Regions from separate parts of the Promicromonospora sp. Populi genome, predicted to be linked through region 1. Evidence: riboswitches for the same ligand, from Rfam matches in the RefSeq annotation. Region 1 holds a riboswitch; each other region holds the start of a gene.
What was found. Region 1 has a riboswitch for S-adenosylmethionine ahead of AB1046_RS16740 (methylenetetrahydrofolate reductase). Riboswitches for the same ligand answer to the same signal wherever they lie in the genome.
Positions count from the first base shown of each region.

Region 2: it holds a riboswitch for S-adenosylmethionine, as region 1 does, so the genes downstream of both, AB1046_RS01775 (LLM class flavin-dependent oxidoreductase) here and AB1046_RS16740 (methylenetetrahydrofolate reductase) in region 1, are expected to answer to the same signal.
Region 3: it holds a riboswitch for S-adenosylmethionine, as region 1 does, so the genes downstream of both, AB1046_RS17830 (aminotransferase class V-fold PLP-dependent enzyme) here and AB1046_RS16740 (methylenetetrahydrofolate reductase) in region 1, are expected to answer to the same signal.
Region 4: it holds a riboswitch for S-adenosylmethionine, as region 1 does, so the genes downstream of both, metE (5-methyltetrahydropteroyltriglutamate--homocysteine S-methyltransferase) here and AB1046_RS16740 (methylenetetrahydrofolate reductase) in region 1, are expected to answer to the same signal.

Region 1 is NZ_CP163528.1:3,697,142-3,704,695, forward strand. It holds gene AB1046_RS16730 (carbohydrate ABC transporter permease) at 1-570, shown strand, start outside; gene AB1046_RS16735 (carbohydrate ABC transporter permease) at 570-1,493, shown strand; SAM riboswitch class I at 1,575-1,690, shown strand; gene AB1046_RS16740 (methylenetetrahydrofolate reductase) at 1,695-2,639, shown strand; gene AB1046_RS16745 (N-acetylmuramoyl-L-alanine amidase) at 2,765-3,958, shown strand; gene AB1046_RS16750 (hypothetical protein) at 3,980-4,525, opposite strand; gene AB1046_RS16755 (lysophospholipid acyltransferase family protein) at 4,522-5,166, opposite strand; gene AB1046_RS16760 (glycoside hydrolase family 2 protein) at 5,313-7,187, opposite strand; gene AB1046_RS16765 (LacI family DNA-binding transcriptional regulator) at 7,340-7,554, opposite strand, start outside.
Region 2 is NZ_CP163528.1:410,270-417,823, reverse strand. It holds gene AB1046_RS01800 (RDD family protein) at 1-486, opposite strand, end outside; gene AB1046_RS01795 (GNAT family N-acetyltransferase) at 518-1,036, opposite strand; gene AB1046_RS01790 (LLM class flavin-dependent oxidoreductase) at 1,063-2,400, opposite strand; gene AB1046_RS01785 (O-acetylhomoserine aminocarboxypropyltransferase/cysteine synthase family protein) at 2,397-3,779, opposite strand; gene AB1046_RS01780 (rhodanese-like domain-containing protein) at 3,776-4,174, opposite strand; gene AB1046_RS01775 (LLM class flavin-dependent oxidoreductase) at 4,243-5,406, opposite strand; SAM riboswitch class IV at 5,799-5,911, opposite strand; gene AB1046_RS01770 (GH92 family glycosyl hydrolase) at 6,171-7,554, opposite strand, start outside.
Region 3 is NZ_CP163528.1:3,941,172-3,948,725, reverse strand. It holds gene AB1046_RS17840 (hypothetical protein) at 1-771, opposite strand; gene AB1046_RS17835 (amidase) at 1,003-2,505, shown strand; partial or broken gene AB1046_RS17830 (aminotransferase class V-fold PLP-dependent enzyme) at 2,555-3,974, opposite strand; SAM riboswitch class IV at 4,003-4,117, opposite strand; gene AB1046_RS17825 (hydrolase) at 4,163-4,699, opposite strand; gene AB1046_RS17820 (rhodanese-like domain-containing protein) at 4,899-5,348, shown strand; gene AB1046_RS17815 (O-succinylhomoserine sulfhydrylase) at 5,345-6,613, shown strand; gene AB1046_RS17810 (glycoside hydrolase family 3 N-terminal domain-containing protein) at 6,726-7,554, opposite strand, start outside.
Region 4 is NZ_CP163528.1:1,079,607-1,087,160, forward strand. It holds gene AB1046_RS04870 (YibE/F family protein) at 1-267, opposite strand, end outside; gene AB1046_RS04875 (SDR family NAD(P)-dependent oxidoreductase) at 326-1,084, opposite strand; gene AB1046_RS04880 (AraC family transcriptional regulator) at 1,284-1,790, shown strand; gene AB1046_RS04885 (helix-turn-helix domain-containing protein) at 1,730-2,263, shown strand; gene AB1046_RS04890 (M15 family metallopeptidase) at 2,273-3,148, opposite strand; gene AB1046_RS04895 (RNA polymerase sigma factor) at 3,317-3,820, shown strand; gene AB1046_RS04900 (hypothetical protein) at 3,822-4,736, shown strand; SAM riboswitch class I at 4,863-4,965, shown strand; gene metE (5-methyltetrahydropteroyltriglutamate--homocysteine S-methyltransferase) at 4,974-7,451, shown strand.

The DNA of each region.
Region 1 (7,554 bases):
GCCGTGATCGTGCCGTGGGCCGCCAGCGTGGTCATGACGACGCTGGTGGTCCACTACGGCCTGGAGCCGTACTTCGGCATCATCAACTCGTTCCTCGTGGACATCGGCCTGATCGATACACCAGAGGGCTACGGCTGGACCCGGCACCCCGAGACCGCGTTCGCGTGGGCCATCGTGGTCGCCGTGTTCGTGTCGCTGCCGTTCACCACGTACACGATCCTGGCCGGGCTGCAGACGGTCCCCGGCGAGACCGTCGAGGCCGCGCGCATCGACGGCGCCGGGGGCCTGCGTACCTACTTCAGCGTGGTGCTGCCGCAGCTGCGGGGCGCGGTGTCGGTGGCGGTGCTGATCAACATCATCAACGTGTTCAACTCGCTGCCGATCCTGCGCGTCATGACGGGGTCCATCCCCGGGTATGACGCCGACACGATCATGACCATGATCTTCAAGTACATGCAGAACCAGCGGCAGATCGACCTGGCCAGTGCGCTGTCTGTCATCGCGTTCCTGGTGGTCATCGGGATCGTCGCCATCTACGTGCGGGTCGTCCGCCCTCTGGAGGAGGTCTGATGACCGCGACCACCGCATCGGCGACCGCGCCGCGCAAGGCGACCCAGCCGCCGTCGGACAACCGGCCGCGCGTGCGAAAGTACACGGAAGACCAGGTGCCGCTCGGGTCCCTGCTGCTGCGCATGTTCGCCGGCCTCGTGGTGCTGGTCGTGTTCATGCTGCCGTACCTGATCATGTTCTTCGGCTCGGTGAAGACGAAGGCGGAGATCAGGTCCGTAGACCCCACCTACTTCCCCACGGAGTGGCACTGGGAGAACTACGTCACGATGTGGTCCACGCCTGAGACGCCGCTCCTGCAGAACCTGATCTCCACCCTGGTGATCTCGCTGTGCGCCACGTTGCTCGTGCTCGCCGTGGCGCTGCCTGCCGCGTACTACACGGCGCGGTTCCGGTTCCCCGGTCGGCTCGTGTTCCTGTTCCTCGTGATCGTGACCCAGATGCTGCAGCCGGCGGTGCTGACGTCGGGCCTGTTCCGCCAGTTCATCGCCCTCGGGCTCCTCGACACGTGGGGCGCGATGATCCTGGTCAACGCGGCGTTCAACCTGTCGTTCGCGGTCTGGATCATGCACAGCTTCTTCGCGAGCATCCCGAAGGAGATCGACGAGGCCGCGCAGATCGATGGCGCCGGCACGTTCACCGTCCTGACCAAGATCAACCTGCCGCTCGTGTGGCCCGGGATCGTGACGGCTGTCGTGTTCACGTTCGTCGCGTCCTGGAACGAGTTCGCGGCGTCGCTGGTGCTGCTGACGACGGCGGGCAACCAGCCGCTGTCCGTGGCGCTGACCAAGTTCGTGGGGCAGTACGAGACCTCGTGGCACTACGTGTTCGGGGTGTCCATCGTGGCGATCGTGCCCGTGGTGATCCTGTTCATGCTGATCGAGAAGCGGCTGGTGGGCGGCCTCGTCGCGGGTTCGGTGAAGTAGGCGGCGCGGACCTGGTTGGGGTCGTCTCGCCGAGCGGACGGAATCTGTCCCAGTGCTGGACAATCGCATAGCATGGTGGCGATCCCATCCAGAGCGGTCGAGAGTCCTGGCTCCGTGACACCGCAGCAACCTGCCGACTTCCTGCCACGTGGCCGTGGCGTGAGGACGTAAGGTGCTCACGCCAGGTTCGATGGAGCAGCCATGGTCGCCGAGATACACCCGCACCGCCCCACGGTGTCGTTCGAGCTGATGCCACCGCGTCGGCCCGACGCCGCGCCGAACTTCTGGGAGACGGCGCAGCGGCTCGTGGCCGCGCGGCCGGACTTCGTCTCCGTCACGTACGGGGCGGCCGGGGGCGACCGGGCGACGTCGCGCGAGGTGCTCGCTACGCTGCTGCGGGGTACGCCCGTGCTGCCGGTTGCCCACCTGACCTGCGTGGGCGCGTCCCGCGAGGACGTGTCCGAGGTGATCGACGAGTTCCTCGAGGCCGGCGTCCGGTCGTTCCTCGCCCTGCGGGGTGACCCGCCGCGCGACGAGCCCCACTGGCGCCCCACGGACGACGACGTGCACTCCAGCATCGACCTGGTCCGGCTGCTGCGGCAGGTGGACGAACGACGCTGCGCCGCGGATGCCAGCACAGCCCTGCGCTCCGCCGCCCGCCCGCTCACCATCGCCGTCGCGACGTTCGTGGACGGTAATCCCGGGGCCGGCACCACGCGGGAGCAGGAGATCCGGCGGCTGCTGGAGAAGCAGGAGGCCGGGGCGAGCTTCGCGATCACGCAGTTCTTCTACCGGGCGCAGTCGTACACGAGGTTCGTCGAGGAGGCCCGGTCGGCGGGCGTGACCATCCCGATCCTCGCCGGGATCCTGCCCACCACGGAGGCGCGCCGGCTGCGCCGGGTCGAGGAGCTCACCGGGGTGGCCGCACCCGCCGACCTGCTGCGGGACCTCGACCGGCTCACCGCGCCCGACGGCGCCGTCGACCCCGAGGCCCAGCACGAGCACGGCATCGGGTACTCCGCCGAGCTCGCGCGCGAGGTGCTCGAAGCCGGTGCGCCCGGCGTGCACGTGTACACGTTCAACAAGCACCGCCCGGCCCTGGACCTCCTGGAGCGCGCGGGCCTGACCGTCTCCCGTCCCCGCTGAGTGCTGGCTGGACATCGCCTGCAGGGTATATCCCTGATGTGATGTATCGGTCGGATGCACGGTCGGCCGATACTACGGATGAAATCGGCCCCTACCCCCAGCGACCGAACCGTGGAGGCACCACCGTGCACGATCACGATCACAGCCCCACCGACCACACTGAACACAGCCACGCATCTCTCGGGCGGCGCGAGCTGCTGCGCGGCGCCGTCGTCCTCGGCATCGGTGCCGCGGGCGCGACGATCGCGGCGCCCGCTGTCGCGACACCTCTCGGTGCCGACCCCGCCGCCTCGCCGTCCCTGGCCCCCGAGCCCGAGGCACCCGCCGACGCCCCGCCGGGCGCGCTGGCCGGGGTCGAGGTCGTCACGCCGACCATCGCGAGCTGCGCCACCTGGGGCGCAGCGGCGGCCCGCGGCACCATCGAACCCGTCGCGGCCAACCCGAACAAGATCCTGATCCACCACACGGCGTCGGCCAACGTCACCGACTACTCGCAGGCCGCCGGTTATCAGATCGCCCGCGACATCCAGCAGTGGCACTTCGCCAACGGCTGGGTAGACACCGGTCAGCACCTGACGCTGAGCCGTGGCGGGTACGTCATGGAGGGACGGCACGGCTCGCTGTCCCGGCTGCAGAACGGCAGCGGCACGGTAGTCGGCGCGCACGCCCCCGGCCAGAACAGCCAGGCCATCGGGATCGAGAACCAGGGCACCTACACGAGCGCCACGCCGCCCGCGCAGCTCTGGAGCCGGCTGGTGGAGCTGTGCGCCTACATCTGCGACCAGTACGGGATCGCGCCGACGCAGATCTACGGGCACCGCGACTACACGGCCACGGCCTGCCCGGGCGACGTCCTGTACTCGATGCTGCCGCAGCTGCGGTCCGAGGTGGCGGCGGCCCTGTCCGGCTCGACCTGGTCGGTCATCGTGGACAACACGTCGGCGGGCTTCGCGGCAGGCGGCTCCTGGCTGACGTCGGCGTTCTCGGCCGAGCGGTACGGCGCCAACTACCGGTACGCGACGCCGGCCGAGGTCAGCGACCTGGCGACGTTCTCGGCGACCATCCCGTCCAACGGTTCGTACCGGGTGGAGGCGTGGTTCCCCGGGATCGCCGGCTACAACACGTCGACGCCGTTCATCGTCTACACCGGGACCGGCTCGTCGACTATCCGGGTTGACCAGTCCACGGGTGGTGGTGCCTGGCTCTCGCTCGGCACCTATGCCATGACGGCGGGTACCCGCACGGTCGTGGCGGTCAGCCGCTGGACGCAGGGCACCGCATACGTCGTGGCGGACGCGATCCGGATCACGCGGCTGTGACCCACCCGTCGGGGTGACGGGTCAGGACTGCGGAGCGGTGAGTGCCTGGAGCAGGTCTTCGGGCGAAGCGACGCCGACGAGCACCGACGACGTCCGAACCCTCCGCCACACCTGTACCCGTCCCTCGACCGGGCGCGACAGCTCGACCAGGACGGCCGGCGACGCCGTCGACCGCACGAGCGAGGTCCGTCCCGTGGTCTCGTCGAACCCGACGCCCAGCTCCAAGGGTTTTGTCGTCGTCGGCCGGTGCACCGCGGCCGAGGCGACGTCGGCGAGCGGCACGTCCACCGCTCCCACCCAGCCGAACCGGAACCGGACCACCCCGCCGGCCACGCGGTGCCGTGACCACAGCGGCGAGACGAACGCGACCAGCAGGGCTGCCGTGAGCACCCCGGCGACGAGGTCGACGGCCAGCGCAACGGGCACGGGCAGCAGTGCGCCGGCGATCAGATGCAGCACCAGCACTTCGATCCCACCCAGCACTACGAGACCTGCGACAAGAGCGAGCCAAGGTCCGCGCCCGCCGAGGCCGAACGTCCTGGCCGCACCGAAGCCGACGGCGCTCACGTGTCCGCGCGCTCCTGGCCGCTCATCGCCTGGATGGACTGCATGACCTGTTCGGTCAGCTCGCGTCGCGCCTGGGCCGGCTTGGTGCCGGCCGCGATCTGGCGGGACGGGTCGATCGGCACCCCGAAGTGCAGCTCGACCCGGGCGAACCGCGGCATCTTGCCGATGGGCTTCACCTTGTCGGTCCCGAGCAGCGCCACCGGGACCACGGGAGCCTTGCCGGTCAGGGCGAGCCACGCGACGCCGGTGTGGCCCTTGTGCAGCTTGCCGTCCCGTGAGCGGGTGCCCTCGGGGTAGATGCCGAACGCGCCGCCGCGCTGCAGCACCGCGAGGGCGTCCTCCAGGGAGCGCTGCCCGGCGCGCGGGTCGTCCCGCTGCACCGGGATGTCGCCCATCTTGGTGAAGAACCAGCGCGACAGCCGACCCTTGATGCCCTTGCCGGTCCAGTACTCGGCCTTGGCCAGGAACGCGACGTGCCGCGGGGCCATGATCGGGATGAGCAGCGAGTCGATGAACGACAGGTGGTTGCTCGCCAGGATCACGGCGCCGCGCCTCGGGATGTTCTGCAGGCCAGTGACGCGCGGGCGCAGAAGCACGAGCACGAGGAGCGAGAGGATGAGCTTGAGGAACCGGTACGTCACCGGCCTATTGTGCACCCCTCAAGCGACCCTGTGGACTGGGTGATGCGCGGGGTGAAAAGACTAAAGAGAACTGCAAGATGTCGACCATGTTTCAGACGTACAGGTCACGCGGGTGACCTGTACGTCTGACCGGAGTGCTGTGCTGGTCAGGGCGCCGTGCCGTCGCCCTTCTCGAAGGCGGCGAGCCGCACCTGCACGGCGCGGACGCGGTCGACGTCGAGCTTCTCGCTGCGGTCGAACCGGTAGACACCGTTCTCCTCCTGGAACACGTCAGTGAGCTGCGTGTAGCAGTAGCCGAACATCAGCGGGTCGTCGAGGAGCGCGTCGGTGAGGCCCGCAAACCGCGTGTGGAACTCCTCCTCGTCGGCGACGCGCTGGCCGTAGCCCCACGAGTCGGGCGAGCTGCCCGAGGCGGTCGCGGCGGCCTCCGGGTTCCACCAGATGCCGCCGTACTCGCTGACAAAGTAGGGCTGCCCGTTGTACGGCTGCGATATCGGCGTGCCGTTGTCCCGCTCGTTCCCGTAGGGCTTCCCCTCGGCGAGGCCGCCGACCAGCTCGGAGAACTTCGCGGGGTCCTGCTCGTACAGGTGCGAGTCCCAGACGTCCGTCTCGGGCACGCGGTGCGAGTAGCCGCTGGTGTCCAGCACGGGGCGCGAGGGGTCGGCCACCTTGGTCGCGAGCCACATGCCGCGGGTGACGTCGTCCAGCTGCGTGATGCGGTCGTGCAGGTCCTGGTGCGTCTCGTTGAGCGGGCACCAGCCGATGATCGACGGGTGGTTGTGGTCCCGCTGCAGGGCCTCCAGCCACTCGGCGACGTACGAGGTGGTGGGCCGCTGGCCGTCCGCAGGTGTGCCGTAGCCGCTGACGCCCCAGTCGCCGAACTCGCCCCACACCAGGTAGCCGAGCCGGTCCGCGTGGAACAGGTAGCGCTCTTCGAAGACCTTCTGGTGCAGGCGCGCGCCGTTGAACCCGGCGGCGAGGCCGAGCTCGATGTCGCGCGCGAGCGCGTCGTCCGACGGCGCCGTCATGAGCGACTCGGGCCAGTACCCCTGGTCCAGGACGAGCCGCTGGAAGACCGGCTCGCCGTTGATCCGGATCGCCTTGCCGTCGATCGACACGGACCGCAGGCCCGCGTAGGAGCGCAGCGAGTCGACGACGGTGCCCTCGGCGTCCCGCAGCTCGATGTCGACGCCGTACAGGTGCGGGTCGCCCGGTCCCCAGGTGCGAACCCGGTCCGCCGGGACGACGACGCGCAGCGCGGGCGCCAGGTCGAGGTCGGCGCGCGCCGTGGCGGTCGCGAACTCGCCGTCGGCGTCCGTGATGGTGACGGCGACCGTGTGGCCGCGCCGGTTCGCGGACAGCGGCACCACCACGTCGAATGCGGCGCTCGACAGGTCGGGCGTGATCCGCGGGCGCCGCAGGTGCACGGCGGGCACGGGCTCCAGCCAGACGGTCTGCCAGATGCCCGTGGTGCGCGTGTAGTTGCACTCGAAGTTCGCGTAGCGGTTGCTCTGCTTGCCGCGAGCCTGCGGCTCGTGCCGGGTGTCCCGCGCCCGCACGACGACGGTCACCGTCTCCCCCGGGATCGCGATCCCGTGCAGGTCGGCCGAGAACGGGGTGAACCCGCCGCGGTGCCGCACGACCTCCGTCCCGTCCACCCAGACGGTCGTGTCGTGGTCCACCGCCCCGAAGTGCAGGAGCACGTGGGGGTCGTCGCCGACAGCGGACCACTCGGCGGGGACCGTGACCTCACGGCGGTACCAGACGGCCTCGAGGAAGTCGGTGTTCTCGACGCCGGAGAGCTGCGACTCGGGTGCGAACGGCACGACGATCTCGCCGGTGAGCGGCCGCTCCGCGACGCCGCGCTCGAGCCCGGAGTCACCCGGGTCGATCTCGAACTGCCAGGTGCCGTTCAGGTTGAGCCAGCGGTCCCGGACCATCTGGGGACGGGGGTACTCGGGCCGCGGGACGGCTGCCGCGCTGGGCGTCCCGGTTGGCGAGAAGCGGTCGAGGAAGGTCATCAGCTGCTCCGTTGCGTCTACGACAGGTGCGCGGTGATTCAACACGGCTTCCGCTCGCTATGCAACGTTGTATCAGTCATCGGCTCTGCGCTGAGCCGCGGCGGGAGCCGTCGGGGCCGCCGCTGGGGCAGCCGTCGGAGCGCTGCCGGAGTTCAGGAGCGGCTGCTCTCCCGGGCCAGCAGCCGGTGCGGCACGAGCGCGTCGACCGGCTCGACGGCGGGGTCCGCCAGCTGCGTGATGATCCGGTCCACCGCCGTCTCGGCGATCGCGCGCAGGTCGGGTGCCACGGTGGTCAGCGAGGGGTTCGAGAACCTGCCGTCCTCGATGTTGTCCCAGCCCGTCACGGCGAGGTCGGCGGGAACCCGCA
Region 2 (7,554 bases), 1.9 Mb from region 1:
GTAGGCGATCGGCAGGACGTAGGCAGCCGCGGTGAGGATCATCAGGCCCGGTCCGATGGTCGACGAACCGACGAGGGCGATCGCCGCCGCGTGCCCGATGGTCCACGGCACCGCGATCTTGAGCACGTTCCGGAGCAGGGCCGCGGCGAACGAGAGCCGCCCGCCGTCGCCGGCGCCGACCACCTTGAGCCCCAGCACACGCTTGCCGATCGTCGCCTGCCGGGGGCCGGACTCGAGGACCGCGAGGAAGATCGTCAGCGGCACCGCCGTGACCAGCGCGGCAATGACGTTCGTGGTCGTGGCCGACCACTGGTCCGTCACGCCGGAGAGGTACAGCGGGATCCCGATCGCCGCGATCAGCGCCAGCCACACCAGAAAGCACAGCCAGTCGACGAGCCACGCCGCGATGCGCCGCCAGGAGTCGGGGTTCACGTCGCTGACGCTACCGCGCGCCCGGCTCCCGAAGTTGTCGGACCTGCGGGTCACGCGGGTGATCCGCAGGTCTGACAGCTTCGGGTCAGAGGCGCTTCTCGAAGCAGATGCTCGTCTCCGCCGGGTAGGGCGGGTAGGCGGCGGTCCGGGTCCAGCCCTCGCGCTCGTACAGCGCCACCGCCTCCGGCTGGCGGATGCCGGTCTGCAGGTACAGCACCTCGATCCCCCGGTCCACGGCGGAGCGTTCGACGGCGGCCAGCACCCCCGCCGCCAGGCCCCGGCGGCGATGCGTTGGAAGGACAAACATCCGCTTGACCTCGTGGATCACCTCGGGGTGCTGGGCCGTGCCGCCCAGGCGGCGCAGCGACCCGGTCGCCACGGGTTCGATGCCGTCCAGGGCGATCCAGGTCACGAGCACCTCGTCCGCCGTCGGCACCCTGCTCAGCGCGCCCGGCCCCGCGGCCGCGAGCTGCCGGGCGCGCTGCTCCCACAGATCGGCGTAGCGCGGGGCGAGGTCGCTGGTCATGGCCTCGCGTAGCGCGGCGGCGCGCGGGTCGTCCCAGGTGGTGGCGACCCAGGTCGGGTCCGACACGATCACCGACACCGCGGTGCTCCTTCCAGTGGTTCGGTTCAGAACGCCCGCAGGTTCGCCCGCAGGCCGCCGTCGGCCCACTCCGTGCGGAGGATTCCCCGCCGGCGCAGGATCGGGACCAGCTCGTCGAGTGTGCGGTGCACAGTGACGGGGTGCAGGTCGCCCCACAGCAGCACACCGTCGTTGCCCCACTCCCCCAGCTCCTCGATCAGGTCGGCGAGCTCGCCCGCCGTGCCCACCCAGCCCGAGCGGTCGGCGATCCGGCCGAGCCGGGCCAACCCGCCGAGCAGCTCGCGTAGGGGTGTGGTGGCGAGGTCGTGGCCGCCCACCAGGCGCTTGATGGACCCGTGCGAGACGTGGTCGCCGAAGAGGCCGGTGGGCAGTGGCTTGTCCAGGTCGAGCGCGGTCAGGTCGGTCTCCAGGTCGCTCGACTGCTGCTCGGCGATGTGCAGCAGCGTCGCGTCGTCGGGGTTCGCCGACGCCGCCACGAGCCGGTCCGCCTCGGCCGGGCTGGAGACGAGCACCGGGCGGATCGCGAACAGGACCTTGACGTGCTCGAGCGCCCGTCCGGCGGCGCGCGCCGCGGCGTGGATCTTGGCCCGGTAGTCGCGCACGCTCTGCTCGGTCAGCGGCGCGAGCGCGAGCTGCACGTCGCTGTTCGCCCCTGCGAACGCCAGCCCCCGGCCGGACCCGCCGGGCGAGACGATCACCGGCTCGCCGTCCGCGCCCTGCTCGAAGGGGATCGCGTTGAGCGGGCCGTCGAACTCGTAGTGCTCGCCGCGGTGCCGCACCGGGCGTAGCAGGCTCCCGTCGGCGTACCGGCCGGAGACGCCGCCGGCGCCCCGGTCGGCGAGCAGCGCGCCGTCGTCCCAGGACCGCCACAGCGAGCGGACGCCGTCGAGCCACTCCTCGGCGCGGTCGTACGCGGCGTCGTGCCCGAGCGGCGGCGCGGCGGAGAAGTGGCGCGCGCTGCCCGTGTCGGTGACGAGGTTGAGGCCGAACCGGCCGCCCGACAGGTGCTGTAGCGTCGCGAGCTGGCGCGCGCCCGTGTACGGCAGCACGGCGGCCGGGTTGACCGTCGGCACGACGCCGAGGTGCTGCGTGGCCGCGAACAGGTACGGGGCCAGCAGCAGCGGGTCGTGCTTGGGGCCGCCGAACGCCTGCCGCACACGCAGGTCGATGGTCTCGGGGCTGCCGAGCGACGGGGCGTCCTCGATGATCAGGAGGTCCACCCCCGCCTGCTCCAGCGCGCGGGCCGACTCGACGTAGAGGTCGGGCCGGGTCCAGTCGTAGTTCCAGTCCAGATAGTCGTGGCCCCAGCCGTGCGGCCCGAAGCCGCGCGACAGGAACCAGCCCAGGTGCTGCAGGCGGGTCATGGTGTCTCCTTACGGAAGTCGTCGGCCCCGCGGGTGTCGTCGGCCTCGCTGGAATCATCGGCCCCGCCGGCGGCCCGGCCAGCGGCCAGGAGCCCCCGCTCCAGGTCCTCGATCAGGTCGGGCAGGTCCTCGACGCCGATGGACAGGCGCAGGGTGCCGGGGTAGACACCCACTGCGGCGCGCTCATCGGGGGTGCGCAGCACGTGGCTCGTGCTCTCGGGGTGCAGCACGAGCGAGCGGACGTCGCCGATGTGCGTCATGTGCGTGACGACCTCGACGGCCTCGACGAACGCGCGCGCGGCGGGCGCGCCCCCGCGCAGCGTGAAGGTGAAGACGGAGCCCTGCCCGTCGGGCAGGTACCGCTTGGCCAGCGCGTACGACGGGCTCGAGTCCAGCCCGGAGTAGTCCACGGAGACCACCTCGGGCCGGAACGCCAGCCACCGCGCGATCTCCAGCGCGCTGGCGCTCTGCCGCGCCACGCGCAGCGACAGGGTCTCGATGCCCTGCCCCACGAGGAACGCGTTCAGCGGCGACGGTGTGGGGCCGAACCGCGGCGCCACGGTCTCGCGCAGGTATGCCAGGCGCGCCCGGCCGCCGTGCCGCTCGGCCACGGACGGCCCGCCGGTGCGCGACGGCGCCACCAGGTGCGGGTACAGCGCACCCGACGCGGCGGCGTCGAACGTCCCGGAGTCGACGACGACGCCGCCCAGCACCGAGCCGTGACCGGCCAGGAACTTGCTGGCGGAGTGCACCACGACGTCGGCCCCGTGCTCGATCGGGCGCAGCAGGTACGGCGTAGCGAGCGTGTTGTCCACGACGAGCGCCAGTCCGTGGGCGTGCGCGACGTCGGCCACGGCGGCAAGATCCGGCAGGTCGTTGCGGGCGTTCGGGATCGACTCCAGGAACAGCACGCGGGTCTCGGGACGGATCGCCCGCTCCCAGGCGGCCGGGTCGGCGGCGTCGTCCACGAAGTCGGCCTCGATGCCGAGCCGGGGCAGGTTCTCCAGGAGCAGCCCGCGCGTGCCCTCGTACAGGCTGGACGCCGCGAGCACCCGCTGGCCGGCCGCGACCAGGCCGAGCAGGGCGACCGTGACGGCCGCCTGCCCGCTGGCCACGAACAGGGCGTCCGTGCCGCCTTCGAGCGCGGCGATCCGCTGCTCGACGGCGGCGGTGGTCGGGTTGCCGGTCCGCGTGTAGGCGAACCCCTCCCCGGCGCCGAAGTGGCCGCCGGCCTGCTCCCACTGCTCGAACTCGAAGCCAGCGGTCAGGTACACCGGCGTCGCGCGCGGAGTCACGCGGCCCGACGGCGCGGCGTCGGGCGCACCGCCGTCGGACGTGGCTGCTCTCGCGTGGACCTGGCGGGTGGCAAACCCCGTCATGGCGCGGCGCTCGGCTCGGGCTCCGTGGCGGGCAGTCCGGCCTCCTTCCAGGCGGGGAACCCGCCGTCGACGTGCGAGACGTCGGTGTAGCCGCGCGCGGCCAGCGCCTCGGCGACCGGGCCGGAGCCTTTGATCGAGCCGCACACGATCACTACCGGCGTGTCGACCGTGATCGCCGGGTGGTCGGACGGCCCGAAGAGCGCGTCGAGGTTGTCCCGGTCCACGAGCGTGGCGCCGGGGATCTCGCCCGACGACGCCCGCCCGGCCGCCGAGCGGACGTCGATCAGCAGGGCGCCGCTCGCGACCTTGGCGCCGGCTGCCTCGGGGTTCTGCAGCTCAGGGTCCTGCAGCTCGGGGGTCTGCGCTTCAGGCGTCTGCGCCTCAGGGGTGGTCATTTGTTCTCCCTCACGAATGGGTGTGGTGTCTTTGGTGCGGTGCTGCTCGGGTGCGGTCGGCGCCCGCGTCAGGCGCTCAGCAGCCGGCCCGTGGGCTGCGCCCGGTCGACCGCGTCGGCGTCGGGCAGCCCGAGCGACCCGCGCAGCGTCGTCTCCGTGCGCTCGGTGCGGAACAGCCCCGCCCGCTGGAGGGCGGGCACCAGGTGGTCGGTGATCGCGTCGAGGTCCGAGCTGAGCGAGGACGGGCGCAGCAGGAACCCGTCGGCGGCACCGACCGACGCCCAGTCGGCGACGAGCACGGCAAGCTCGTCCGGGGTGTCCGCGAAGACGAGCGAGCTGCCCATGGGCGCGGTGCCTTCGAGCGCCTCGACGAGCTCCAGCCGCGCGCGAGCGCTGGCCCGCTCGGCCGCGAGCACCACGTACACCTCGGCGAGCACCCGCACCTCCTCGGGGTCGCGCCCGGCGGACAGGGCCGAGTCCCGCACGAGGCGGCGCAGCCGGACGGCGTGCGCGATGTCGGTCACGGCGATCCGCGCGACGTCGGCCGTGCGCCCGGCCAGCGCGGCGCTCGCCTCGGAGCGCACCCGCACGACGACCGGCGGGCAGACGCGCGGCAACGGGTCGCCGCCGCTCGCCGGCCGGCCGCGGACGGCGAACCGGATGCCGTCGTGGTCGACGCGGAACCGGCCGTCGGCGTCGAGCTGGACCGCCCCGGCACCCGTACCTGGCCTACCGGTCCAGACCCGGGTCACGGAGTGGATGCCCAGCTCGACGCGGGCCGCCCACGCCTCGTCGGGCTCGGGAACCGCACTGTGCCGGGTGGCCTGCCAGCCTGCCCGGCCGCCGCTCGCGCGGTCGATGCTGCTCAGGGCGACGGCGGCGTGGGCCGCCTCGACGTGCACGGTGTCGACGGCGGCCACAAGCCCGACGCCGGTCGTGACCCGGGCGGCGCGGGCCGCGGCGACGGCCGTGTCGAGCCGCCCGGTGACCTTGCTGCGCCCCGGGTGGAGCAGGAAGCTCTCGTCGAGGGTGACGAGGTCGAGCAGGCCGCGGTCGGCGGTCCGCATCAGGTGGAGGAACCGCTCGCCGTCGAACGGACGAGGCGCTACCGGGCCGCGGGCGCGGTGGGCGCCCGGGCGGGCGCCGGCGGAGGTGAGGTCCACGCCGAGCACGAGGGGGCGGGGCGAGGGACCGGCGGAGGAGAGGGACGTGGGCTGCGGTGGGTACGGCACGGCGGGGCTCCGTTCGGGCTGCGGCTGCGCGACGGCGCCCGGACGGCCCCTGCCGGCGGCGCACGGATGATGTGCGACGGCGTTCATGGGTCACCCGGGAGCGGAGGCTGCCGGAAAGCAGGAGAGAGACGTCCGGTCAGGAACGTGAGGGCCGGTTTCGGCCGGGGCTCGGCGCGTGGCGCCGAGGGGTGGTCCGAGCGGAGGACCGGCGAGGGCCGGTCAGCGGGTCGGGTCTGCCGCGGTCAGCGACAGGAACAGCGACAACACATGTCCTCGCGGGGGGCCACACCGGCCCGTGCAGCGACGTACCTGGACGGCAGGGACACGTGGACGGCGGACGCAGCGCTCCGGGTCATCGTCGTTCTCCTCACCTGCTCGCCCTGACGGCGAGCGACGCGTGTTGTCATCCGCCGGGCGGCGGACGGCCTGGTCCTCACCCGGGGCACCCACCCGCGCGGGGGGTTGCCGTCCGACCAGCCGGGGCTTTGCATCGGAGCTCATGACCTGCCGGGACTTACCACACCATTCCGGTCGGATTAGTGCGGTCGATCCCGATGTAGAGAAGATACGAATGGAACCCATCGAAGTCAACAATCCCTCGGCCAGATCTCATATGCCGGGATATGCGTCTCGCCGAGAGTGCCGCACGGTCCGACCGCTGACTTCGGTCCCTTGCAGCGACCCATCACCGACTTCGGTCCGTTGCTCTGAGATCGGTCGGTTAATTGACCGATCTCAGAGCAACGGACCGAAGCCGCAGGATCTCAGCCGCAGAGCAACTCGATCTGGGCCAGGGCGCCGTCGTCGCCCAGCTCCAGCCGGAGGCCGGTAAGGGGTGCGGGCTCGGCCAGCACGAACGGCCGGAGCTGGCCCGGCCAGGGCCACTCCTCGCCGGAGCGCTCGTCCAGCACGCGCCCGTCGTCCGCGACCAGCCGCCAGGCCGACGGCGGCACCCGGTCCCCGGTCGACGACGTGAGCGTGTAGGCGCGGATAACGGCACCCTCCGGGATCTCACGGGACGGCCGCCACTCGAGGACTCCGGTCACCTCGACCGAGGCCGTCAGATCACCGTCGGTCAGGCGCGAGAGGGGTGCGCCGCTGGTGCGCCAGCCGCCGTCGGCCCGCTGCCACGGCCCGGCGGGTGAGGCTCCGGCGTCAGAACCGGAACCGGACTCATCGTCCGACGACGGCACCCCCCAGCGCGTAGGCGTCCCGGACAGGTCGAACCGCAGGGTCGCTCCCCCGGTCAGCTCGCGATGCTCCACCGACGGCGCCACGACTGCCCGCGTCGCGCCGTCGCCGTCCGACACCGCCAGACCCGCCACGTACCACTGGTCCGCCGCACCCTGCGCCTCGACCACGAGGTCGCCGTCGGGCCGGTGCACCACCGCCCGCTCGAAGAGCGGCGAGCCGATCGCCCAGCGCGACGACCCGATCTCCAGCGGGTACAGGCCGAGCGCCGAGAGCACGTACCAGGCCGACATCTCGCCGTTGTCCTCGTCGCCGTGGTACCCCTGCCCGAGGTCGTTGCCGGTCCACAGGCGGGCCAGGATCTCGCGCACCGTCTCCTGCGTACGGTCCGGCCGGCCCGCGAACAGCCAGACGTACGGGATGTGGTGCGACACCTGGTTGGACTGCCCGAGCTGGCCCAGCCGCACGTCGCGCGCCTCGAACATCTCGTGGATCGCCGTGCCGTAGGTGCCCGGCTTGTCCGCCCGCTCGGGGGTGGCTGAGAACCGCTCCAGCAGCTCCGCGAGCCCCTTGCGCCCGCCGTGCAGGCGGGCCAGGCCCGCGCCGTCGTGCACCGGGTGGAACAGGAAGTTCCAGGCGTCGGACTCGGTGTAGTCGCCGCCCCACTCGTCCGGGTCGAACGTGGCCGGGTTGAACGACCCGTCCTGCCCGCGCCCCCGGAAGAAGCCCGTCTTGTTGTCGAAGAGGTGCACGTACCCGAGCGCGCTCTGCCGCAGGTAGGCGGCCTCGTCCCGCAGGGCGCGACGACGGCCCTCCGGGGTACCGGGCGCGTCCGCGAGCGCCTGCGCCATCCGGGCCAGCCCGGCGTCGTTGATGTAGCCCTCCAGGCTCCAGGACACCGACTCGTCGACGTCGCGGGGCACCCAGCCGTTGGTCAGGGCGAAGCCCTGTCCCTTG
Region 3 (7,554 bases), 240 kb from region 1:
TCAGAAGTCGCGCGGCGGCGGGGCGAACGAGGTGGTCCCGCCCGTGCCCGGCTCGGGGCCGGGGTTGACGTGGGGCTCCGCTGCGGGGGTTGCGGCAGCGCCGCCGCCGTCCGACAGGTTGTTCAGGAAAGCCTCGACGCGCGAGCGCATGGGGCCGATCAGCGCACCGCCGACACCGACGATCAGAATTCCGGCCAGGGTGGCCAGGAATGCCACCAGGACGGGCATTGTCACGGTGGTGCCGATGCCGATCTGGTTCACGGCGGCGATAACACCCAGCGCGAGAATGAAGAACGAGACGGCCTTCGCAACGAAGGGGCCGTAGGAAACGCGGCCCAGGGTGTTGAGAAGAAGGTCCTTCACGGCATTCGCGATGGCGCCTGCGATCACGACGATGACGATTGCGACGACCAGGCTCGGGAGCCACGCAACGATGTCGTTGACGATCGCACTCACCGGGTTGGTGGGCCCGAATGCGCTCAGCGCGAGCTGGAGCGTGATCAGCAGGATGAAGTAGTAGATGATCTTCGTGAGCAGCTCGATCGGCTCGATGCCCGACCCGGCCAGCAGCCGGTTCGCTCCCGCGCGCTCGAGCACCTTGTTGAAGCCGATACGCCTCAGGATCATCCCGACGAACCGGGCTATCGCCTTGGCGATGAAGTACCCGATGAGGAGAACGATCAGGAACACGAGGAGCTGTGGGATGAAGCTCGCTATCGCGCCCAGAGCGTTCGTGAGCGGTTCCAGCCAGTTGACGGCTTGCACAGTCATACCTGTATTGAGGAATGGCAAGGTTCTCTCCCCCTTCGAGATTTTTGCGGCACCTCCGCCACGCCACCGTTGACGCGGCGTAAAGGTGCCAGCACTCCATGAACATATGCCGCACAAGCGCATTCTGCGCGTCGTGGGTTTATCTCCGGGGCGCGTTGTTAGGTAGATCGAGAACATCGACGCAGGTCAGGCCACCCCGCCCACGTACCGAAGAGCGTTTAGCCTGGCCGGATGGATGCCCTGCATGAACGGACCGCCGTCGAGCTCCGCGATCTCCTCGCTGCCGGCGAGCTCACGCCCAGCGAGGTCACCGAGTATTTCCTCGACCGGGTGGAGCGGCTGGGTCCCGACGTCGGCGCCTTCGCCACCGTCACCCCGGACCTCGCGCGCGAGCGCGCCGCGGCACTCCAGAAAGCCGGTGTCGACGGTCCGCACCGCAGCGGGCCGCCGCCGTCAGGCAGCCTGTGGGGCCTGCCCACCGGGGACAAGGACCTGTGGAACCGCGCCGGGGTACCGACGGGCTTCGGGTCGCGTGCGTTCGCGGGGCTGCCGCCGGCGCAGGAGAGCGACGAGATGGTCAAGGTGCTCGACGCCGCCGGCGTTGTGAGCCTCGGCAAGACGGCCGCGCCAGAGCTGGGTTTCCCCGCCTACACCGAACCCGTCGGCCTCCCGCCGGCGCGTACGCCGTGGGACCTGACCCGCGGCGCGGGCGGGTCGAGCGGCGGGGCGGCCGCGGCGGTGGCGGCGGGGCTGCTGCCGTTCGCGCCCGGGTCCGACGGCGGCGGCTCGATCCGCATTCCGGCGGCCGCCTGCGGCGTCGTCGGACTGAAGCCGACGCGCGGGCTGCTGCCCGCGGGCAGCGGCGTCGACTCGCTGGGTGGACTGGTCGTGAACGGTCCGATCGCGCGCACCGTGGCCGATACCGCCCTCCTGCTGGAGGCGATGCTCCCGCGCGACGCCGAGGGCGGCGTCGCGCACCCGTACACGCTGCGGGCGCCGTCGTATGCGGCGGGGACGTACCTGGCGGCGGCGCAGCGCGCCGCGCTGCCCGCGGGTGGCGCGGCCGGGGGCGGTGTGGCCCGCATCGGCGTGACCACCTCGTCGGCGTGGGACGGGTTCTACGACATCGTGGTGTCGCCAGAGGCCAGGGCCGGGCTGGACGCGGGTGTGCGCGCCCTGTCGGGCCTCGGGCACGAGGTCACCGAGCTGGTCCTGGACGAGGCTCCCGAGTACGCACCGGCCTTCCGGACCCTGTGGATGGGCGGCGCGTCGGCGGTGCCGATCGACGACCCCGAGATCCTCGGGAAGCTGGAACCACTCACGCAGTGGCTGATCCGGTCGGGTCGAGAGGTCCCGGCCCGACAGCTCGGCGAGGCGGTACGCATCCTCACGGCCTACGAGCGGTCGCTGATCGCACAGCTCAGCCCGTACGACGCCGTCGTCACGCCCGCGCTCGCGCTCACCCCCCGGCCCATCGGGTGGTACGACGCCGAGGATCCGGAGCGGAACTTCGAGCAGCAGTGCCAGTACACGCCGTTCACGTCGTGGCTCAACGTCGCCGGGCTGCCCGCCATCACGGTGCCGACGCACTGGACCGCGCCCACTGCCGAGGCGCCCGCCGGGCTGCCGATGGGGGTGCAGATCATCGGCCGGCCGGGCGGCGAGCCCACCCTGCTGGCGCTGGCGGCTCAGCTGGAGGCGGCCCTGCCGCGGCCGCACGCGTTCCCCCTGTGACGTGCCGGACGTGCGGGCCACCGACGGTGACCTGCACGTCTGGTATGTGCTACGCCTCGTCCGGAAGGCAGCCGAAGTCCTCGTCGAAGCCCAGGGCGGCAGTCGCCAGCAGACCCTCCAGGCCGGAGCCCTCGGGCACGGGGCGCGGGTCGTCGGTCACTACCCACAGGCCGTCGACGACGTCGTACCCGGCCTGCGGTCCGTCCGTCACCAGGCGCCCGACGGCGGCGACCAGGCGCTCCACCTCTTCCCCCGCGGTGCCGACGCCGACCGAGGCGCGCACCGCTCCGGCGTCGAACCCGAGGCGGCCCAGCAGCGGGTGCGCGCAAAAGCGGCCGTCCCGCACGCCGATGCCGTGCTCCGCGGAGAGGTACGCGGCCACCAGGCCCGGGTCATCAGCCGGCGACGGTGAAGGTCACGACGCCCACGGGGTCGACGGCGTCCGCCCACACCCGCACGACCTCGACCCGGTCGATCGCCTCCAGCCCGGAGACGAGCCGACGGCGCAGCGCGTTCTCGTGGGCCGCGACATCGGCCGGGTCGAGTGCCGCCAGCTCTTCGCACGCGGCCGCGAGCGCCACCGCACCGATCACGTTGGGCGAGCCGGCCTCGTGCCGGGCGGGGCCCTCGTGCCAGTCGGTGCCGGAGACCCGCACGCGCCGCACGGCGCCGCCGCCGGCGAGGTAGGGCGTGCCGGTGTCGAGCCAGTCGCGGCGGCCCACCAGGACGCCCGCGCCGAAGGGGGCGTACGTCTTGTGCCCGGAGAAGGCGAGGTAGTCGACGCCGGTCGACTCCAGCGAGATGCGTCGGTGCGGCACGAGCTGGGCGCCGTCGAGCACAACTCGCACACCGAACTCGTGGGCCACGGCGACGATCTTGTCGATGGGTAGCGACTCCCCGGTCACGTTGGAGGCGCCAGTGAGGGCGAGGAGCGCGAACGGTCGGTGTGCGGCGGCGTCGGCCAGCTCCTCGCGGATCTGGGCGATCGTCTCGGCGACGGTGGCGCCGCCGGTCAGCACCGTGGCCTCGGTGGTGCGCTGCCAGGGCAGCAGGTTGGCGTGGTGCTCGACGTCGAGGACGAGCACGCGGCCGGGCTCGCCGTCGGGCTGCGCGGGGACACATCCGGCGAGCAGGTTCAGGGAGTCGGTGGTGTTGCGGGTGACGATCGTCAGGTCGTCCTCGCGGGCGCCGACAAACGCGCCGATGGTGCGGCGGGCGGTCTCGTAGAGCGCCGTGCTCACCTGGGAGAGGTATCCCGCGCCGCGGTGCACGCTGGCGTACAGGGGGAGCACCTGGGTGACCCGGTCCGCGACGGCCTGCAGCGCCGGGGCCGAAGCCGCGACGTCGAGATTGGCATACGTGACGCGTGTGCCGTCCACGAGCGGGACGAGCGTGCCGCCGCCGACCACGGAGCGCAGCGGAGCGGCGTCGTCCACCGTGAGATCACGGGCAAGGGTGGGTGCAGACATGTAGTCCTCCACAGTCCTGGGGGAGGTTCCCCCGCGCTTGCCGCGCGCGGGCTGCGCGCGGCCAGGTCGTCACCCGGGGCACCCCACCGCGGAGGGAGGGTTGCCGGCCAGCGAGCCGGGGCTTCGCGCTGACACTCATGACCTGCCGTTATCCTCTGCTGCGGGTAAAAGCTCTGTCAACGGACGTCTCAGATGCTGGTCCCACCATCTGGTCGCCGCTGCGCGGCCGCGAGGCCCGCGATCCGGACTGCACCGATCACTGACGCGTACCGCTCGCGGGCCGCGAAGTCCGCCCGGGTCCACACCGCCGGCCGGCCGAGCTCGGCGCAGAGGTGCAGCAGCCGGTCGTCGCCCAGGTAGACGGCGACGTGTGCGCCGTATGCGGCCGCGCCGTGGTTGAGGCTGCGGTTGAACAGGACGAGGTCCCACGGCTCCAGATCGCCGAGCCGCGGATGGGCCAGGGAGGTGTCGCCCCAGAGCTCGCTCGACCGGTGCGGCGGAACCTGCCGCCCTGCCAGGCCCAGCACGGAGTATGCGTAGAGCTGGCAGTTGGCGCCCAGCTCCGGGCCTCCGCTCGGGCCCGGATCCGCCGCCGCGGCCCGCGGATCCACAGCCTGTGGATGACGGGCACCGTCGTAGGGCGCGTCCCAGACCCACGCCGGTAGACCGGGCACACGCTCCGGCCAGCGCTTCAGTGCGTCGAGCAGATCGGTCGTCGTCGTCACAGTGCTGCAAATCCTATGACTCCAATAGGGATCGCCTGTCGAGACACTGTTCCACCCACCGGACACCTGTCGTAGGGTTGGCAACGACCATCCCGAGCGGCCGAGTGACGTGGCACGACGACGCCGCAGCAACCCAGCGTTCCCGCTACAGCGAGAACGGACACGGGTGCTACCGCCACGACCGATGGAGGAGAGTTACATGAGCGATCCCGCGCACCCCGAAGCCCACCCTGCCGAGGGCTACGCCGGCGACATCACGCCCCAGCAGGCCTGGGACCTGCTCGCCGCCGACCCGGGCGCCACCCTCGTGGACGTCCGCACGCAGGGCGAGTGGCGCACGATCGGCATCCCCGACACGACGTCGCTGGAGAAGCAGCCCCTGTTCGCCGAGTGGGTACAGGCCGGCGGCCGCCCCAACCCCGGGTTCCTCGAGGAGCTCAAGGCGGCCGGGATCGGCGACGGCCCCATCGTGTTCCTCTGCCGCTCCGGTCAGCGTTCGATCGGTGCGGCGCGGCTCGCCACGTCAGCGGGCATCGCGCCGTCGTACAACGTGCTGGAGGGCTTTGAGGGCGCCCCCGGGGCCGACGGCGTCCGCGACCAGCAGGGCTGGAAGGTTGCCGGCCTGCCCTGGACGGACGGCGCCGCGTGACCGTCACCGGCGCGTTTCCCCCCGGCGCGAGCCCGGGCGGGTCCGGCCGCAAGCCGCTCCCCCGCGGCGTCCGCCCGGCGACCCTCGCCGTGCGCGGCGGCCACCAGCGCACCGAGTTCCAGGAGACGAGCGAGGCACTGTTCCTCACCCAGGGCTACGTCTACGACGCGGCGGCCGACGCCGAGGCGGCGTTCGCGGGCGACCTGGACCGGTTCGTCTACTCCCGCTACGGCAACCCGACGGTGCACACGTTCGAGGAGCGCCTGCGCCTGCTGGAGGGCGCGGAGGCCTGCTACGCGACCGCCTCGGGCATGTCCGCGGTATTCACGTCCCTGGCCGCGCTCGTGCAGTCGGGGTCGCGGATCGTGGCGGCCCGGGCACTGTTCGGCTCCACCGTGGTGATCTTCGAGGAGATCTTCAAGAAGTGGGGCGTGCAGACCGACTACGTGGACGGGCACGTGCTGTCCCAGTGGGAAGAGGCCCTGGCGACCCCGGCGGACGTGGTGTTCTTCGAGACGCCGTCGAACCCCATGCAGGACATCGTGGACGTGCGCGCCGTCGTCGACCTGGCGCACGCCGCCGGAGCGACCGTGGTGCTCGACAACGTGTTCGCCACCCCGCTGCTGCAGAAGCCGCTGGAGCTGGGGGCGGACGTAGTTGTCTACTCCGCGACCAAGCACATCGACGGGCAGGGGCGGGTGCTGGGCGGGGCCATCCTCGGCCCCACCGAGTACGTGACCGGGCCCGTACAGACGTTCATCCGCAACACCGGGCCGTCGCTGTCGCCGTTCAACGCGTGGACCCTGCTCAAGGGGCTGGAGACGCTCCCGGTCCGCGTCGCGGCGCAGGGTGCTGGCGCGCTCGCCGTCGCGAACGCCCTGGAGGCGCACCCCGGGGTGGGCGCGGTGCGGTACCCGTTCCTCGACTCGCACCCGCAGGCCGACCTGGCGCGGTCCCAGATGAGCGGTGGCGGCACGGTCGTGACGTTCGACCTCGCGGTCCCCGAAGGGTCGGACGCCGAGGCCGCGAAGAAGCACACGTTCGGATTCCTCGACGCCCTGCAGGTTATCGACATCTCGAACAACCTCGGCGACGCGAAGTCCCTGGTCACGCACCCCGCGACGACCACCCACCGCAAGCTCGGCGCCGAGGGCCGAGCCGCGGTAGGCATCGCAGAGACGACGGTCCGCCTCTCGGTCGGACTGGAAGACCCCCTGGACCTGATCGAGGACGTAGAACAGGCCCTAGCGGTACTGCCGGGTTAGCTCCAATGGCCGACCCTGGCTCGTCTCCTTTGAGTCCTAAGTTTCTTCGCTTTGAGCCGGCTCAAAGCGAAGAAACTTAGGACTCAAAGGGGAGAGTCACCCGGAGGCGGGCTCAGCGGCCGCCCGCCGCGTTCAGGAGGCGGGCCGCCTCGGTGTTGCGGCCCTCCAAGAGGGCTACGTCCGCGTTTGCGATCGCCTTCGACGCCGCCGGCGGGACGCCGGTCGCCGGGTCCAGCACCGCGGTCTGCAACGCCAGCCGGTCCCTGTCGAGCGCCGACGTGCGGCCGCCCGTCGACAGGCCCCAGCCGAACGGGAACAGCGGGTCGTAGTCCCGGTCGCCGACGTTCACCACCGGGTCGTCCGCGGACCGCGGCCACGAGACCGGCAGCTTGCCCGTGAACCTTCGCTCGCCGAACAGCACGTCAGCCACGCCGGCGCCCTCGGTGCCCGGGAGCCACGACGCGACGAGCGCGTCGATCGACCCGAGCTGTTCGGTGAGCACCTGCGGCCGCCCGGACACGACCAGGACCACACACGTCCTGATCTGGGCGCAGACCCGCTCCACAACCTCGGCGTCGCCGGGCTGCAGCGACATCGACTTCTCCTCGCGGAACACCCCGCCGTCGGCCGGGTCCCAGGCCCATTCGGGCCCGCCGACGTCGCCGAACCCCTCCGTGTACGGCGTCTCGCCCACGACGACGATGCCGACGTCGGCACCGGCCGTCGGCGCGGAGGCGTCCTCGCTGAACGTCACGTCGTCAGCCACCGCCTCGATGCCCTCAAGGATCGTGGTGCCCTCCGTGACCTCGCCCGAGAAGCCCTGCCAGGTACCGGTCCAGCCACCGGCCTGGTTGCCCAGGTCGTCGGCGTTGCGGCCCGCGACGTACACGCTCGCGTCGTCGTCCAGCGGCAGTGCGCGGCGCGAGTTCTTGAGCAGCACC
Region 4 (7,554 bases), 2.6 Mb from region 1:
CGACTGCATCTGCGACTGGCTGCCGTCCGCGAGCTCGACCGGGATGCTGCCGGTGGCCGGGTCCGCGGGGCCCGCCACCGTCACGTCGACGAACGACGTGCCCTCCGCCCGCGCCTGCACCCGGCCGGGCACGTCGCCGCCGTCCGGCCACAGCAGCCACAGCCCGGCCAGCGTCAGCAGGAGCGCCGAGACCAGGGTCATGACCAGCAGAAACGTCGTGCGGGGCGCGGCAGGGCCGGCCGAGCCGTGCGAGTGGGAGGGCGGCATGCGCACATCCTGACCCACCGGCCGGAGGCGGGCGCGGGGAGGGCGCGGTACGGGCCCGCTACAGGTTGAACCCGCCCGCGACCTCGATGTCCTGCGCGGTGACCCAGCGGGCGCCGTCGGACAGCAGGAAGGCGATGACCGAGCCCGCATCGTCGGGCTCACCGATCCGCCCGAGGGCCGTGCGCTGGACGAGCTGCGCCGTCATCTCGGGGAACTCCTCGAATGCCCCACCGGCGAACGGGGTGCGCGTCGGCCCCGGGGACACGGAGTTCACGCGGATGCGGCGGCCGCTGAGCTCCTTGGCGAGGTACCTGGTCAGCACGATGACCGCGCCCTTCATCGACCCGTACGCCGAGTACCCCTCCGACAGCCCGGCCGTGCCCGCCGAGTTGCTGGCGGTGTTCACGATCGCCCCGCCGTCGTCGAGCAGCGGGAGCAGTGCCTGCGTGACCAGGTACGGGCCCTTGAAGATGACGCTGTAGAAGTGGTCGAGCTGCTCCTCGGTGGTGTCGGCGAACAGGGTGCCGCCGCCCATCCCGGCGTTGTTGACCAGCCCGGTGAACTTCTGCGCGCCCCAGGTATCGGCCAGGGCCTGTTCGACGGCGGTGCGGAACGCGGGGAACGTTGCACTGTCGCCGACGTCGAGCGGGAGGGCGACGGCGGTGCCGCCGGCCTCCTGGATGCGGGAGACGGTCTCGGCCGCGCCGTCCTTGTTGGAGTTGTAGGTGACGATGACGCCGGACCCGCCCTCCGCGGCGCGGATCGCGGCGGCCTGCCCGATGCCGGAGCTGGCTCCGACGACGATGGTGATCGACATGGTGTACCTCGTGTCCTGATCGTGTGCTGCTTGTCGAATAGTGCTGTTGGCCGACGGCCTGAGGCAGGCGCCGCGGCGCTCTGCCCCCTCGACAAGTCAAGGCGATGCAAGGGCCCGATGGTGATAGCGTTCCTCGCACGTTCTTGCCTGATCCTGCTCGGACGGCGATTCCCGGAACCTGGAAGAGGAAGGTGGTCTCATGGACCTCGACCAGCTGCGCACCCTCATCGACCGATGTGCTCCCCCGGGTACGAGCGAGCCGCTGCCAGGCATCTCCCTGTGCCGGGAGGTCGTGTCCGGGCCGCCGGAGACCTCGACCACCGGCACCGTCTTCGCGCTCATCGCCCAGGGAGCCAAGCAGCTCCGGCTCGGCAACCAGACCGTCGACTACGGGCCGGGCGAGTACCTGGTTACCTCGATCGACCTGCCGGTCATCGGGCAGTTCACCGAGGCGAGCGAGGTGGCCCCGGCAATGGGCTTCGGGATGACGCTGACCGCCTCGGCCATCGCTGAGCTGCTGCTGTCAGCGGACACGCCGGGGGCAGGCTCAGGGCCGGGGGCCCGGCGCGGGTCGGCGTCCGGGTCCGACTCCGGGTCGGGCTCCGGGGCCGGGTCGGGCTCCGGGCCGGCGAGCGCGGCCCCGCCGTGCCGGCGCTCGCGACCAGCCGGGCGCCCGCGGAGCTGCTGGACGCCGTCGGGCGGCTGATCCTCTTGCTGGACCGGCCGCGCGACCTGCCCGTGCTCGGGCCGATGGTGCAGCGGGAGATCCTGTGGCTGCTGATCACCGGGCCGCAGGGCGACACGGTCCGGCAGCTCGGCCTGGCCGACAGCAAGCTCACGCGCATCAACCAGGTGGTGCAGTGGATCCGGGCCAACACCGCCGAACCGCTCCGGGTCGAGGATCTCGCCCAGCGCGCCGGCCTGAGCGCCTCCGCGTTCCACCGCACGTTCCGCGCGGTGACCGGGTCGAGCCCCCTCCAGTTCCAGAAGCAGCTCCGGCTGGTCACCGCGCGCCAGATCCTCGCGTCGCAGGACTCGAGCGTCACGCAGACGGCGTTCGCCGTCGGCTACGAGAGTGCGGCCCAGTTCAACCGGGAGTACCGCCGCTTCTTCGGCGCCCCACCGGGCCGAGACCGGAACCGCATCCCTCAGGCCGCCCCTCTGGGCGTCAGCCCGTGAGATCCGGTGTCAGCGGGCGTATCCCCCGCCGGGCACGTCGAAGACCTCCTCCAAGGTCGTGACCCCGGTGTCGCGCATGTAGGCGGCCAGTTCGCGGCCCACCCAGCGCAGGTGCCAGGCCTCGGCGGCGTACCCCGTGACGGCGCTGTTCTGCGGTGTGTACCGGACGACGAAGCCGAACGCGGCGGCATGCTCGGCGACCCAGCGCCCCTCGACTGTCTCGCCGAAGCACTTCTCGAAGTCGCACCCCGCTTGCGTGGAGCTGCCGACGTCCACCCCGAGGCCAGTCTGGTGCTCGCTGTGCCCCGGGCGGGCCGACACCTTGTCCGCCTCCGCGGCGCCGAGCTGCGCCACCCAGCCCTCGTAGACCTGGGCCTGCTTGGCGTACGCGCGGTAGGCGCTACGCAGCGTGAGGTGCACGCCGTCGGCGTCGGCGGCCGCCAGCAGGGCGGTGAGGTCGGGGGCGGCGGCCGGCTGCACAAGGTAGCCCCGGACCGTGGTCAGGTCGGGCTCGAAGGCCGGGTCGAGCGGCCTGCCCTTGTTGACGACCACCCACGGGCTCGTGGGGTCGGTGATCGAGTGCGCCGCCAGGTCGATCGCCGGCTCGTCGCTCGGCGGGGCCGGGGCCGGGGCCGGGGCTGGGTCTGCGGGGCCCAACTCTGCAGAGCCCGGCGGCGCGAGCGACTCCGGCGTCGCCCCTGCCGCGCGTGGCTCCTGGAACACGGTCCCGATGGCGCCGGGCGCACACCCCGCGAGGAGCAGCAGCAGAGCGAGCGCAAGCAGGGCGAGCAGCAGCGGCGCGCGCGGAAGCAACGTGAGCGGAAGCGGCGCGCGAGCGCCCGTCGTCGTACGCGGCAGGGGTGGGCGGTCCGAAGAGGTGGTCACACCGGTTCGTGTACGTCGGCCAAGCCCTCATGCCAGCGCACGGGCTGTGACGTGGACAACACCTACGAACCTGTAATGGGCGGGTCTCCGCCGGACACACTGAGTCGGAAGCATGTCTCCTCACCCCCGGAGCCCGCCCTGGCCACGAACACGGATTCGCACCCCCTCGTGCCGGGCACGCTCACGCCCGAACGCACGGAGGAGCTCTTCGCTGCGCACGCGACCGCCGTCTACCGCTACGCACGTTCCCGGCTCCCGGCAGCCGAGACGGACGACGTGGTCGCCGAGGTCTTCGCGATCGTGTGGCGCAAGGGCGAGCTGCCCGACAACCCACGCGCCTGGCTCCTGGGGGTGGCGCGCCGGGTGATGGCGAACCAGGCGCGCGCCCGGCACCGGCGGATCGCGCTGGTCGAGCGGGTGCGTGCACATCCCGAGCCGGCAGGCCAGGACGAGGTCCGCCTGACCGGCGAGCTCGACGAGCTCCGGCGCGCGATGGCGCTGCTGCGCCCCGCCGACCGCGAGGTCATCGCCCTGCTCGGCGCGGCCGAGCTGTCCACGGCGGAAGTCGCCCAGGTCATGGGCTGCACGACGGCGGTCGCCGCCACCCGGGTGCACCGGGCCCGACGGCGGCTGCGCGCGGCCTACGAAAAGCTGACCGAGAGAGGAGCCTGACGTGGCCGATCGTGACCAGTTCGATGCTGGGCGGTTCGATGTCGACCGGGCCGACTCTGACCAGACCGAGAACGAGCTGACGCGCGTGCGCCGCGCCCTGCGCGAGGTCGAGCCCGAGATCGATCTGGCGCGGCTGTACGCCGAGTCGCGGGCTCGCGCAGGAGATGCGGCGCCCGGACTCGCCCCCGCGGACCGGGTCGGCACCGAACGTGTCGAGATCCTGCTGCGCGATCCCGGGTCTGCCGCCTGGCGGCCCCGGTCCGGAGCTCGCCGCGGGCAGGCGTTCGCGTGGGGGGCGGCGGCCGCCGCGGCCGCGATCCTCGCGGTGAGCCTCGCCGGCCCACCTGTGCTGCGTGCCCTCCCGGGTTCGGCCCCGAGCGCGTCGACCTCCGACCCGTCGCGGCTCCTCGACCTGACGGCCGATGACGTGGTCACCCGCGCGGTGCAGGCGATGGGCAGTGACAGCTGCCGGCTCAAGTCGCGCTCAACCCTCGGAACCGAGTCGACGTCCGGTTTCGACGCCCTCCCCCCGACGGGTGCGGAGCCGCCCAAGGCCGTGCTGCTGGACGACCAGCCCCTGCAGGCGCTGCATGCGGTATCGATCAGTGCGCTGTTCGGCCTGCCCCAGCTCGAAGGCACGGACTATCTCCTCCACGAGGACCTTGGCATGGAGTCGGTGGACGGGCAGACGGTTGTGCGGATCAGGATCACCCCCTCGGACACCCTGGTGCTGGACGGTGCCGTGACCCGCTTCGAGCTGCTGGTCGACGTGGCGACCTGGCTGCCGCTGGCCGGGGAGATCCGGGCCGAGTCGGACCAGGGCAGCCAGTACGTCATGCACAACGAGTTCACTTGGGCGGGTTGCACCGAGCCGAGCCCGGGGCCGACCGAGCACGACGACACACCCGGGTCGTGATAGCGCGTAGCCCGTGGTGCGGCTGCTCGCTTGGCACACTTTTTGTTGGCGACGGTCCGAGGCAGATGAGTGTCCGAGGGATGGACGCTTTCGCGACCACATGCCGGGCATGCTTACGATCCAGGTCAATCATCCAGAGCGGTCGAGAGTCCTGGCTCAACGACACCGCAGCAACCTGCCTCCGGAGCGCCAATTCCGGGCAAGGTGCTAACGCCAGGTCCGATGGAGCTGATACGCATGGCAGTCGAGTTCACGCCCCCGCACCTTGCCCACGCAACGATTCTGGGCTACCCGCGCATCGGCCGACGACGCGAGCTCAAGCGCGCCGTCGAGGCACTCTGGGCCGGACGCACCACCACCGAGGAACTAGAGGCGACCGCCCGTGACCTGCGGCTGACCACAGCACGCCATCTCGTCGGGCTCGGCCTTGATGCGGGCTCGGCCGCCGTCCCCGGCTCGTTCTCCTTCTACGACCAGGTGCTCGACGCCGTCGCCCTGCTCGGCGCCGTGCCCGAACGGTTCCGGGACCTCGCGATATCGGCCGACGGCGCCCCCGGCCGCCTCTCCCTGGAGGGCTACTTCACCCTGGCCCGCGGCGAGGGCGACAAGCCGCCGCTCGAGATGACCAAGTGGTTCGACACGAACTACCACTACCTGGTCCCCGAGATCGGGCCGGACACCCCTATCGGGTTCGTCGACGACCGCGCGGTGCGTGAGTTCACTGAGCTCGCCCAGCCCGCGGACGGCGGCCAGGCCGTCGTGACGCGGCCCGTCCTGGTGGGGCCGGTGACGTTCCTGCTGCTCAGCAAGGCGGCCGGGCCCTCTGCCGCGGCTTTGCGGGGCTCGCAAGCTCACTCCTCAGCCGCGGGCGACGCACCCGCAGGGTTCCGTCCCCTGGACCGGCTCGACGACGTCGTCGCCGCGTACGCCGAGGTGCTCCGCGCCCTGGCCGCCGCGGGCGCCCCGTGGGTGCAGCTCGACGAGCCCGCGCTGGTCACCGACCTCCTCGACGTCCCCTTCGACGAGGTGGCGGACGCCGTCCGCCGGGCGTACTCCCGGCTCGCGACCGACCTCTCCCCCGCGCCCGGCGCGGACGGCGTCCCGGCGGAGCGGCCCGCGATCCTGGTCACCGCGCCGTACGGCGGCCTGCGCAGCGACGCCGGCGACGGGCTGGCCCTGCTGGCCGGCACCGACGTCGAGGCGATTGCTGTCGACCTGGTCCGCGGCGCCGTCCCCACCGGCGTCGCCGGCGACGGGATCGCCGGAACGGTCCCCGGGTTGGAGACCAAGACCTTGGTCGCGGGCGTCGTCGACGGGCACAACATCTGGCGCGCGGACCTCGACGCCCGGCTGACCACCCTGGAGGGCCTGACCGCGCTCGGCGCGGGGGCGGTCGCCGTCGGCACCTCGACGTCGCTGCTGCACGTGCCGCACGACGTCGCCGACGAGCCCCGCCTGGACGCCGGCCTGAAGTCCTGGCTCGCCTTCGCCGACCAGAAGGTCGCCGAGGTCGTCACGCTGGCCACCGGTCTGGCCGAGGGCCGGGCGGCGGTCGCCGACCAGCTCGCCGAGTCGACGGCGGTGGTGCGGTCGCGCGCCGAGGCGCCCGGCGTCGTCGTGCCGACGGTCCGGGAGCGGACCGCGGGCCTGACCCCCGCCGACGTCGAGCGCGCGCCGTACGCGGAGCGCGCCGCCGCGCAGCAGGCGCGGCTCGACCTCCCGCCGCTGCCGACCACCACCATCGGCTCGTTCCCGCAGACGTCCGAGATCCGGCAGACGCGGGCCGCCTGGGTGCGGGGCGAGCTGTCCGACGCCGAGTACACGGCAGCGATGCGTGCCGAGATCGCGAGCACCGTGGCGCTCCAGGAGGAGCTGGGCCTGGACGTGCTGGTGCACGGTGAGCCCGAGCGCAACGACATGGTGCAGTACTTCGCGGAGCAGCTCGACGGGTTCGCGACCACGGTGCACGGCTGGGTGCAGTCGTACGGTTCGCGCTGCGTGCGGCCGCCGGTCCTGTGGGGCGACGTGTCCCGGCCCGCGCCGCTGACGGTGGACTGGACCGCATACGCGGCGTCCCTGACGAGCAAGCCCGTCAAGGGCATGCTCACGGGACCGGTCACGATCCTGGCCTGGTCGTTCGTGCGCGATGACCTGCCGCTGGGCGACACGGCCGACCAGGTCGCGCTGGCCCTGCGGGACGAGGTGACGGACCTGGAGGCGGCGGGCATCGGCGTCGTGCAGGTGGACGAGCCTGCGCTGCGCGAGCTGCTGCCGCTGCGCCGGGCCGCGCACGCGGGCTACCTGGACTGGTCGGTGCGCTCGTTCCGGCTGGCGACGTCCGGGGCACAGACCTCCACCCAGGTGCACACGCACCTGTGCTACTCGGAGTTCGGGCAGGTCATCGGCGCGATCGACGGCCTGGACGCCGACGTGACGTCCGTGGAGGCCGCGCGGTCCCGCATGGAGATCGTGCCCGAGCTGGCCGACGCCGGGTACGGGCGCGGCATCGGGCCGGGGGTCTACGACATCCACAGCCCGCGGGTGCCGTCGGTCGAAGAGGTGACCGACCTGGTCTCTCTGGCTGCCAAGTCGATCGACCCGCGGCTGGTCTGGATCAACCCCGACTGCGGCCTCAAGACCCGCGGTTACGCGGAGACGACGGACTCCCTCCGCAACCTGGTAGCGGCAGCCCGCGGAGTCCGCGCCACCCTCTGACCGGTCCTGCGTCCCGGCCCGGCACCACTTCGAGTCCTAAGTTTCTCCGCTTTGGGACCCTCCAAAGGGGAGAAACTTAGGACTCGAAGTGGTGCCGCGCTGG